DNA from 3 places in the Vibrio sp. JC009 genome. Region 3 is predicted to be linked to each of the others. Evidence: predicted binding sites of a transcription regulator. Region 3 holds the regulator's gene; each other region holds the start of a gene.
The links. Region 3 encodes PurR, which represses purine synthesis genes. Its sites were predicted from a motif close to TNANGNAAACGTTTNCNTNA; they were not measured.
Positions count from the first base shown of each region.

Region 1: purE (5-(carboxyamino)imidazole ribonucleotide mutase) is a predicted target of PurR. The motif match lies at 1,710-1,729, and genes of this name have one in related genera.
Region 2: purT (formate-dependent phosphoribosylglycinamide formyltransferase) is a predicted target of PurR. The motif match lies at 1,994-2,013, and genes of this name have one in related genera.

Region 1 is NZ_CP092106.1:3,272,520-3,275,800, reverse strand. Features, by position in the region: gene L3Q72_RS14685 (5-(carboxyamino)imidazole ribonucleotide synthase) at 24-1,151, opposite strand; gene purE (5-(carboxyamino)imidazole ribonucleotide mutase) at 1,157-1,642, opposite strand; gene L3Q72_RS14675 (L-threonylcarbamoyladenylate synthase) at 1,830-2,387, shown strand; gene aroE (shikimate dehydrogenase) at 2,463-3,281, shown strand, end outside.
Region 2 is NZ_CP092106.1:1,492,317-1,495,597, forward strand. Features, by position in the region: gene ihfA (integration host factor subunit alpha) at 406-702, shown strand; gene purT (formate-dependent phosphoribosylglycinamide formyltransferase) at 760-1,938, opposite strand; gene cdd (cytidine deaminase) at 2,083-2,970, opposite strand; gene L3Q72_RS06850 (LrgB family protein) at 3,213-3,281, opposite strand, start outside.
Region 3 is NZ_CP092106.1:1,994,822-1,998,102, forward strand. Features, by position in the region: gene torD (molecular chaperone TorD) at 20-667, shown strand; gene purR (HTH-type transcriptional repressor PurR) at 891-1,895, shown strand; cyclic di-GMP riboswitch class I at 2,020-2,127, shown strand; gene L3Q72_RS08890 (TfoX/Sxy family DNA transformation protein) at 2,246-2,833, shown strand; gene L3Q72_RS08895 (TVP38/TMEM64 family protein) at 2,984-3,281, shown strand, end outside.

The sequences.
Region 1 (3,281 bases), 1.3 Mb from region 3:
CTAAAGCAACCTGATTCAATCAGTTAGAACTTGGCTACGCTTTCCTTTAGAGCCGGGTAAGCTTCTTCATCAAGAATTGCTGCTAACTTAGTTAGCTCCTGCTTGAGCTCTTTAACTGAAGCGGCTGACACGTTTATGTGTCCCATCTTTCTTCCCGGACGCTTTTCCTTTCCGTACCAGTGGATATGGCAGGATTTCTGGGAAAGCACTTCTTTTGGAAGCGTGTCTTCTCCAAGAATATTGACCATGGAAGTCGGGCGAATCAGTTCTGTGCCTCCCAGAGGCATCCCACATACTGCACGCAGATGATTTTCAAACTGACAAACTTCAGCGCCTTGCTGAGTCCAGTGACCGGAATTATGAACTCGTGGTGCGATTTCGTTGACCAGAAGCTTTCCCTGTACATCAAAGAATTCAAGTGCCAGAACACCGACATAATCCAGTTCATTTGCCACAGAGGTAAACATCGCTTTTGCCTGAGCCTGAAGCGCTTCGTCAATTATGGCTGTAGAGAGTGTGAGTACGCCGTTGGTGTGTACATTTTCTGCAAGCGGGTAAACGGCAACATCACCACCTTTACCACGCGCACCTACCAGAGAGACTTCTCTGTCGAATGGCACAAACTCTTCTGCCACAATCGCCTGATTTGGTGTTTCAGCGATGCATTGAGCCATTTCCGGCCAGATAGCTTCTGCCTGATCTGCCTGCTTTAAGCGCCACTGGCCTTTACCATCGTAACCGCCAAGTGTGCTTTTAAGAACCATAGGAATGCCTACGTGTTCAATGGCCGCTTTAAAGTCTTCTTCGTTGTTAATAACGAAATACTTGGCGTTAGAAACGTCGGCTTTATCCAGAAGCGCTTTTTCCAGCCTGCGGTCACCACCGGCTTTGATTGCTTCTGTACTTGGAAGGAACTTACCGCTCTTCTCACAGATATCCAGCACATCGTGAGGAATATGTTCAAACTCAGCGGTAATCACATCCGCCTGATCTATGGCGTTCTGCAGGCCATGACCAAGAACTTCAAGTGTCAGCGGATGCACAATATTCTCGCTTCGCACGTCGAAAGCGGATATCTGAATATTCAGCGGAGCACCGGCAAGAGCCATCATTCTTGCCAGCTGTCCAGCACCTAAAACCAATACCTGCATTGAAATTAGTCCTCAGCCGGGTTTGGGTTTGCCAGAACAGTGTCTGTTTGCTCAGTGCGGAAGGCTTCTACCTTCGCCATTACCTCTTCATCGTGTGTACCTATGATCTGTGCTGCAAGGATACCTGCATTGGCCGCACCTGCTTCACCGATAGCCAGCGTGCCCACTGCAATGCCTTTAGGCATCTGAACAATGGAAAGCAGTGAATCCATACCTTTCAGAGCTCGTGACTGAACAGGTACACCAAGAACAGGAAGGCTTGTGAAGGCTGCTGTCATACCCGGAAGGTGAGCTGCACCGCCGGCACCGGCGATAATCACCTTAATACCACGCTCTTTTGCACTGTTAGCATAGTCAGCCAGCAGTTGTGGAGTTCGGTGTGCAGAAACCACTTTGGTTTCGTATGGAACGCCAAATTGATCAAGCATATCTGCTGCCAGTTTCATTGTTGGCCAGTCTGACTTTGAACCCATGATAATTCCGACTTTCATCCCTAACTCCTGCAATTTTAATAAAGGTAAGTAGATAATTTGCGCGCATTATAAGGGGAAAATAGCGCAAGGAAAACGTTTGCGTCAGTTATTTTTACCTTATTTATATTTTGCAAACAATTAGGCTTAGGCAGTTTAAATGGGAATTAGTACACTATTCTTTATAGAAAACAGAGATGAGCTGACGATGAGTGATTTAAAACAGGCTGTTCAGGCATTGGTTGATGGCGAAGTGATTGCCTATCCGACAGAGGGCGTATTTGGCGTTGGATGTGACCCTGATAATAAAAGCGCGATCCAAAAACTGCTGGATATCAAGCAGCGCCCGATAGAAAAGGGGCTCATTCTGATTGCGGCAAACTATGAGCAGCTTATTCCCTATATTGATGAAAGCCAGCTTAGCGCTGAACAGCTGAAAGAAATTCATAGCACCTGGCCCGGTCCGGTAACCTGGGTGATGCCGGTGAGTAAAAAGGTGACTGACTTTGTATCCGGCCAGTTTGATTCTGTAGCAGTCAGGGTTACGGATCATCCGTTGGTCAGAGAGTTATGTCATGCCTTTGGTAAGCCTGTTACTTCTACCAGTGCAAACCTAACAGGGCAGCCTCCCTGCATGACTACGGAAGAAGTTGTCGATCAGTTAGGTGAGACGGGTGTTGTGATTCTTGATGGTAAAACCGGTGGCAGGGATAAACCCTCAGAAATCAGAGATGCAAGAAGCTCTAAGGTACTGCGTCAGGGGTAAAACAGAGTTGTTGCTAAATTTGTCTGAAGTGATAGGGTCTTAAGATGACCCTTTTTTAATTTTGTAGGCAAGGAAATGGCTAGCGCACCCGAACAGTACCTCGTATTTGGTAACCCTATCTCTCAAAGTAAATCTCCTTTTATTCATACGCTTTTTGCTCGTCAGACGATGCAGAATATGGTGTATGCAACGGCACAGCCGGAAGTTGATGCTTTTCAGGAATCAGCTAAAGCTTTTTTTGAGCAAGGCGGAAAGGGGTGCAATATCACGGTTCCATTTAAAGAGGATGCTTTTAAGTTCGCTGACCGCCTGACGGAAAGGGCACAGTTAGCAGGAGCGGTAAATACGCTCAAAAAGCTTGATGATGGAGAAATCATTGGTGATAACACTGATGGAGAAGGCCTGGTTCAGGACTTGCTGCAGTATCAGGTTCCGTTAAAAGGCGTGCGAATTCTGATTATCGGTGCAGGTGGTGCGGCAAGAGGGGTTATTAAGCCTCTGTTAGATAAAGAACCGGCAGAGCTGGTTATCACTAACCGTACTTTTGAAAAAGCTCAAACACTTGAAGAGATGTTTCAACCATATGGAAACGTAAAAGCGGTTCCTATGGAGTCGATCAATGAATCTTTCGATGTGATTATTAACTCTACTTCAGCAAGCTTACACAAACAGCTACCGGATATTTCGGCCGCAATATTCTGCGAAACAAGCGTGTCTTATGACATGATGTATGGTGCAGGTATCACTACTTTCAGCCAGTGGGCAATGGATAGTGGTGTTGCAAAGGCTTATGACGGGTTGGGAATGCTGGTAGGACAGGCTGCAGAAAGCTTTATGCTATGGCGTGGTATAAGACCGGGCACCAAGCAGATCCTCAGAGAACTAAGAAAGAAC
Region 2 (3,281 bases), 500 kb from region 3:
TTGTAACTTCTTATTAAAGTTGTCAACAAATGGTGGTGCTGAAAAAGTGCTCAAATAATTGAGAAATTGAATGCATGATCATGAAATGATTAAATAAAACTAAAAAACTGATTAGACAGCCTAAATTCAGAATAATATTCCATTCATTGTGTGAATGCAGTTAGATATCATGTAATTAGCAATGTAATTACAATATTGTCAGTATCCTAATCTGAGAAAATCATCAAATAAAGCTCTGGTTCTCATTATTTAGTCTAATATTTTCTGAAAAAAATTGGCGAAAATCATGAGGTTGGCATAAACTTCCTATGAATAAGCCGATAAGCACTTGTTAATATCGGCTCAGCAATACCGATGGCGCTACGCGTAGTAGCAATGATTAACACAGCTTTGAGGGAAGTTTTTATGGCGCTCACAAAAGCCGATTTGGCTGAGAACCTATTCGAAAAACTTGGATTTAGTAAAAGGGATGCCAAGGAAACGGTTGAGGTGTTCTTCGAGGAAGTTCGAAAGGCTCTGGAAAGTGGCGAACAGGTAAAACTGTCAGGGTTTGGTAATTTTGATCTGAGAGACAAAAGTGAACGACCAGGTCGAAACCCAAAAACTGGTGAAGACATTCCAATTACCGCTCGACGCGTTGTGACATTCCGTCCGGGGCAGAAGTTGAAGGCCCGGGTCGAGAACATCAAAATCGAAAAGTAAGCAGCCTGTTCAAACAGACCACGCCCTAAAGCGTGGTCTTCGTTTATCCTGAGATCCTTAGTCGTAAGAGATCTTGATTTTTGATGCCGCTTCTACGGCAACATCAATGGCCCTTTCTGTGTTCTTGCGCCTGGTCAGAACAACACCAAGACGTCTTTTCCCATCGATATCCGGCTTGCCAAACAGGCGTAGCTGGGTTTTTGCTGTTGCCAAAACCTCATCCAGCGCATCAAAGCGGATATTTTCTGAAGTGCCTTCTCCCAGAATGACAGCCGATGCTGACGGGCCATAGTTTACGATCCTGTTAACCGGAAGGCCGGTAAATGCACGCACATGCAGGGCAAACTCAGAAAGTTCCTGGGACATCATAGTGACCATGCCGGTATCGTGCGGGCGAGGGGAAACCTCGTTAAAGATGACTTTATCACCCTTAATAAACAGTTCTACGCCAAATAGCCCATAGCCACCCAGAGCATTAACCACCTGCTCAGATACATACTCAGCAACTTTAAGTGCGTTTTCAGACATTTCCTGAGGTTGCCATGATTCGCGGTAGTCGCCGTCTTCCTGGCGGTGGCCGATAGGCTGGCAGAAGTGAACGCCATCTACAGCACGAACCGTAAGCAGGCTGATTTCATAATCAAAATCAACAAAGCCTTCAACGATGACGCGACCGGCACCAGTTCTGCCGCCTTCCTGAGCATAGTTCCATGCCGTTTCAATATCACCTTCAGACTTAATAACGCTCTGGCCTTTGCCGGAAGAGCTCATTACTGGTTTAACAACACAAGGCGTGCCGATTTCAGCCACGGCTTTCTGAAAATCTTCAAAGTTGTCAGCAAAGCGGTAAGGAGAAGTTTCAATAGAGAGCTCTTCTGCTGCCAGACGCCGGATCCCTTCACGGTTCATGGTGAGTTTGGTCGCTTTTGCACTTGGTACAACATTTACGCCTTTCTCTTCCAGTTCGATCAGGGTATCGGTAGCAATGGCCTCAATTTCAGGGACAATGTAATCAGGTTTTTCTGTCTCAACGATTTTTTTCAGTGCTCCACCGTCGAGCATATCAATAACATAGCTTTTATGAGCGACCTGCATAGCCGGAGCATTTTCATACTTGTCACAGGCGATAACTTCCAGACCAAGGCGCTGACATTCAATAGCAACCTCTTTACCAAGCTCGCCTGAACCAAGCAGCAATACTCGAGTTGCATTCTTACGGGTAGCCGTCCCAAACATTATTGATTTCCTTTGTTTGCGGTTAGTTTTAGCGGATCATACTTATATTTACTGGTTGCGCAATCGTTTGCCGATAAAAAGTGTTAAATAAAAAAAGCCCCCGGACCGTTTCCAGGCCGGGGGCTTTCAAGGGGGCATTTGAAATTATAAGGAAATATAACTTACCTGAATATCAGGGTTAATGGTTTCCAGTACCGCCTGAGTGTAAGCCAGATGGCTGATCATGCCATCAGACATTTCAGCAAGGGCAGCTTGTCTGATTTGATCAAAAGTTTTACCTGCCATCAAAATTTGCATAAACGCAACCTGAAGCGGAGGCAGGCTTGGGTTAAATGCGGCGTTTTCAGCATAAGCACCCTGATAAACAGAGCCGTCCGTCATTTCCAGTGAGATGCCACTGTTGTTTTTTGTATACGGAGAGTGGCTTTTGTTCAGTGCGTCGATGGCTTTTACCAGTAAAGGGTCGCTTTCCGGGGATACATGGCCTAGTGAGCTACCATCCATCAGCCTTGCTTCCACACCAAGGTCTTTCGGCCCGAAGGACTCTGGCAGATAATCCTGAAGAGTGCGGGCATCCCGCTTGGGAAGCTGAATCATCATTTCATCAGCGGTGGTTAGCTCATTCATAAACTGACGGCAGTGACCACACGGGCTGTAGTTGATGGTGATGTCTTTGACGCCTTTCTCGCCTTTCATCCAGGCGTGGCTGATGGCGCACTGCTCAGCATGAACGGTTTGTCCCAGTTGAGCACCTTCAAACTCCATATTGGCACCAAAATAAAGGCGGCCAGAGAGTCCGCGAACGATAGCGCCAACGTTAAAATCTGAAATCGGTGTGTAGGCGTAAGCAGCTGCCAGTGGCAGAAGTGCTACGCGCAGTTCGTCATCTTTTAGCCCCGATAACCGGATAAGATCTGAGAACTGCTCAGGAGAAATGGTTGCATCAAAATCGTCTGATTTAATTGCCGTGGTCAAATATTGCTCGATATCTGACGGCATCTGGCTAAGTGCCTTTTTCATTCTTTCGTTCATCAAAGATTCCTTCGGTTATCTACGAGGCTTATTTTAGAACAAAATAGCTGTGTTACTGTGATGATGATCACCATGTGGAATGTAATGCCATTTCATGTTTCATTAATTGAGTGATGTCACGCTTTTGGGGCTAAACCGGCCTCAAACTGATTAGTCAGTCGGGTTTTACACTGATTTAGGTAATTAGTATCAGTTCCAGTAATAATTGCTGGGATTGGTATTATTACTGGAACTGAACGGGATTAATGAATAAGTGCGTCGAGCCACTCTACGAAGCAGTAGAAGCTTGGAGCGAGGAATGAGGTGATAAC
Region 3 (3,281 bases):
ACTTGGTAGGAATTCAGTGATGGAAGAAACAAAAGCGTTTAACGAAAAGAGAGCGGAAATTTATTGGTGGTTATCCAGCCTTTTTGCCAAAGAACTAACTCAAAAAGAGCTTGATGCTTATCAGACACCGGAAATACGTTCATTTTTATCCGGCCTTGGTGAAAATGAGATCTTAAAACCATCAGTCGACAGACTGACAGATGCACTGAACCGCCTGCAGGACAGAGAAGACGCACAACTAGAGCTTGCTGCTGACTTTTGTGACCTGTTCCTGAAATCAGATAAGGGCGGAGCACTACCTTATGCTTCACTGTATATCGGTGACTCTGGCCTTTTGAACGATAAACCCGCTCAGGAAATGGCCGAGCTGATGCAGAAAAAAGGCATCGCCATTCAGGAAGGCTTAAATGAGCCAGCTGACCATATTGCTCTGGAATTAGACTTCCTGGGCAACATGATTATCCGTTCCAACGAGCTGGAAAAGCTGGAACATATTAATGACGCGCTTATTGAGCAAAAAGCCTTTATCGAAAAATATATGCTGAGCTGGTTCCCTCAATTTAGCGAGAAGTGCCAGAAGTTTGATGAATTTGGTTTTTATGCCAGCGTCGCAGCCTTTCTTGTGGACTTCTGCAAACTGGATTGTACATACTTAGGCGGTGAATAGTACCCATTAAGTATATTTGTGAAGAAACGCCCGTTTAGGGCGTTGTCTGCCGAAGCAAATAGGTCTAAAATCGGGGCCGCAATCGATAAAATATGAATCTTGCTGCAAACCGCTATCACTTTTAATAGCGGTTTTTGTGTTTTAATCACAACTCAACCTACTGTTGATAATACTATAATAAACACAAACCATTTGATGTTGGCAGCATACACAGGACAAATTTATGGCCACAATTAAAGACGTAGCACGCCTGGCAGGTGTATCTACCACTACTGTATCCCACGTTATAAATAAAACCCGTTTTGTTGCTGAAACCACCCAGCAAAAAGTAATGGAAGCGGTTAAAGAATTAAATTACGCACCAAGTGCTGTTGCACGCAGCCTTAAGTGTAACTCAACCCGTACCGTGGGCATGCTGGTAACTCAGTCAACTAACCCTTTCCTTGCTGAAGTTGTCGATGGCTTTGAAAGCTACTGCTACCGTCAGGGCTATACGCTGATCCTGTGTAATACCGGCGGTATCTACGAGAAACAGCGTGATTACATCCGAATGCTGGCAGAAAAGCGCGTTGACGGCATTTTTGTTCTCTGTAGCGACCTGACTCCTGAGCTTCAGGAAATGATTGAAGGCCTGACTGATATTCCTAAAGTGATTATGGACTGGGGCCATGGCGAATCACTGTCAGATAAGATTATCGATAACTCAGAAGAGGGTGGCTACCTTGCGACCAAATATCTGATAGAGCGGGGCCACGAAAATATTTTCTGCCTGAGCGGTTTCAGAGACAGAACGCTTTGCATTGAGCGTATTCAGGGTTATAAGCGCGCTCTTGACGAGTTTAATATTGAGTTTAACGAAAAGAACATTCTTGAAGGTAACTTTGAGTGTGATACTGCCGTTGAAGCCGCTGATAAGATTCTGGCGATGGAAAACAGACCAACAGCCGTTTTCTGTTTCAACGATATTATGGCGCTAGGGCTGATGAGCCGCCTGCAGGAAAAAGGCATTCGCATTCCGGAAGACATCTCTGTGATCGGTTATGACAATATCGACCTTGCAGCCTACTACTCTCCACCGCTAACGACTGTGCACCAGCCAAAACGCCGTGTAGGTAAAACCGCGTTTGAAATTCTGCTGGAGAGAATCAAAAACAAGGAGCATGAGCGTCGTATTTTTGAGATGCACCCTGAAATAATCTCGCGTAAGAGTGTTTTGGTTCGTAACTGAGTTGTTAAATAAAAAGAGTTTCTGTTAAATATCTCACCCAATATTACCTATCTTTTTTGAACAAAGATCACGTTAACCATCAAATAGCGTGATCTTTGTTCATTTTTTTACTATATTTATTAGGTCACGACCAAGGCAAACCATTTGAAAAAATGGGACGCAAAGCCACCGGCCTTAGCCTATAATTAGTTTAACCAACTGATTTTAATAGAAAGGCAGCGGGGTTGCCGAAAGCAAATTAGCATTCAGAAAACGCGAGTTTTACCGTTTTCTGACAACAGATCACATAGATTTGCTAATTTTCTCGGAAACAAATTGGTTGAAGCAATTTTTAACCCGAGACAAGCACCATGGATAAACCAGTATTAAAAGATTCACTCAGACTTTTCGAACATTTTGGTAAAGTCAAATCACGTTCAATGTTTGGTGGATTTGGCATTTTTGTTGATGAGACGATGTTTGCTCTTGTCGTAAATGATGCCCTTCATATTCGCTCAAACGATTCTACAATTGAAGAATTCAAAGCTGCTGGCTATAAGCCTTATGTTTATAAGAAGCGTGGATTCCCGGTTGTTACAAAATACTTCGCACTTCCGCAGGACTTTTGGGATGACACTAACGACATCCTGAAAATTGCTGAGCATGCCCTAAATCTCGCTAAGGAAGAAAAGGCACACCAGGCAGAGGAAAAACCAACCCGCCTGAAAGACCTTCCAAACCTGCGTCTGGGCACAGAACGCATGCTAAAAAAGGCCGGGATTAATTCCGTAGCCGAACTAAGACAAGCTGGCTCTGTTGGCGCATTTAAAGCGATCAAACAGACAAACTCAACCGTTAGCCTTGAACTGCTTTGGGCGCTGGAAGGCGCACTAAAAGGCAAGCACTGGTCTGTGATTACTAAAGAACGCAGAGATGAGTTGATGAGTAAGCTGGACTAGTGTTTCAACTTCTCAGCTAACTGAACATAAAACCGCTGTCACCAAACAGCGGTTTTTATTTTTTTATGAAATAAAAACCGCTCCGCCCCTGTCCTTATATCCATGTGACCTAAAAAAGCTATAATGCTCCATTATGATCTGGAAGATATTATGAATAAAAAACTGATTATCGGCCTGCTGCTTCTGCTTGTTATCATCACCCTTGCCACCCAGTTTGGTCAACACCTGACTCTGGAAAATGCAAAACAGCAACAGGCGCTGTTAGCGGAGTATATTGAAGCCAACAAAGTTTCAGCTGCACTTATCTACTTTCTGGCCTATGTGGTGGTTACAGCCTTCTCTATTCCGGGAGCGGCAGTGGTAACATTGCTGGGAGCGGCGCTGTTTGGCTTCTCACTAAGCCTTTTGCTGGTCTCGTTTGCAAGTACATTGGGAGCGACATTTGCGT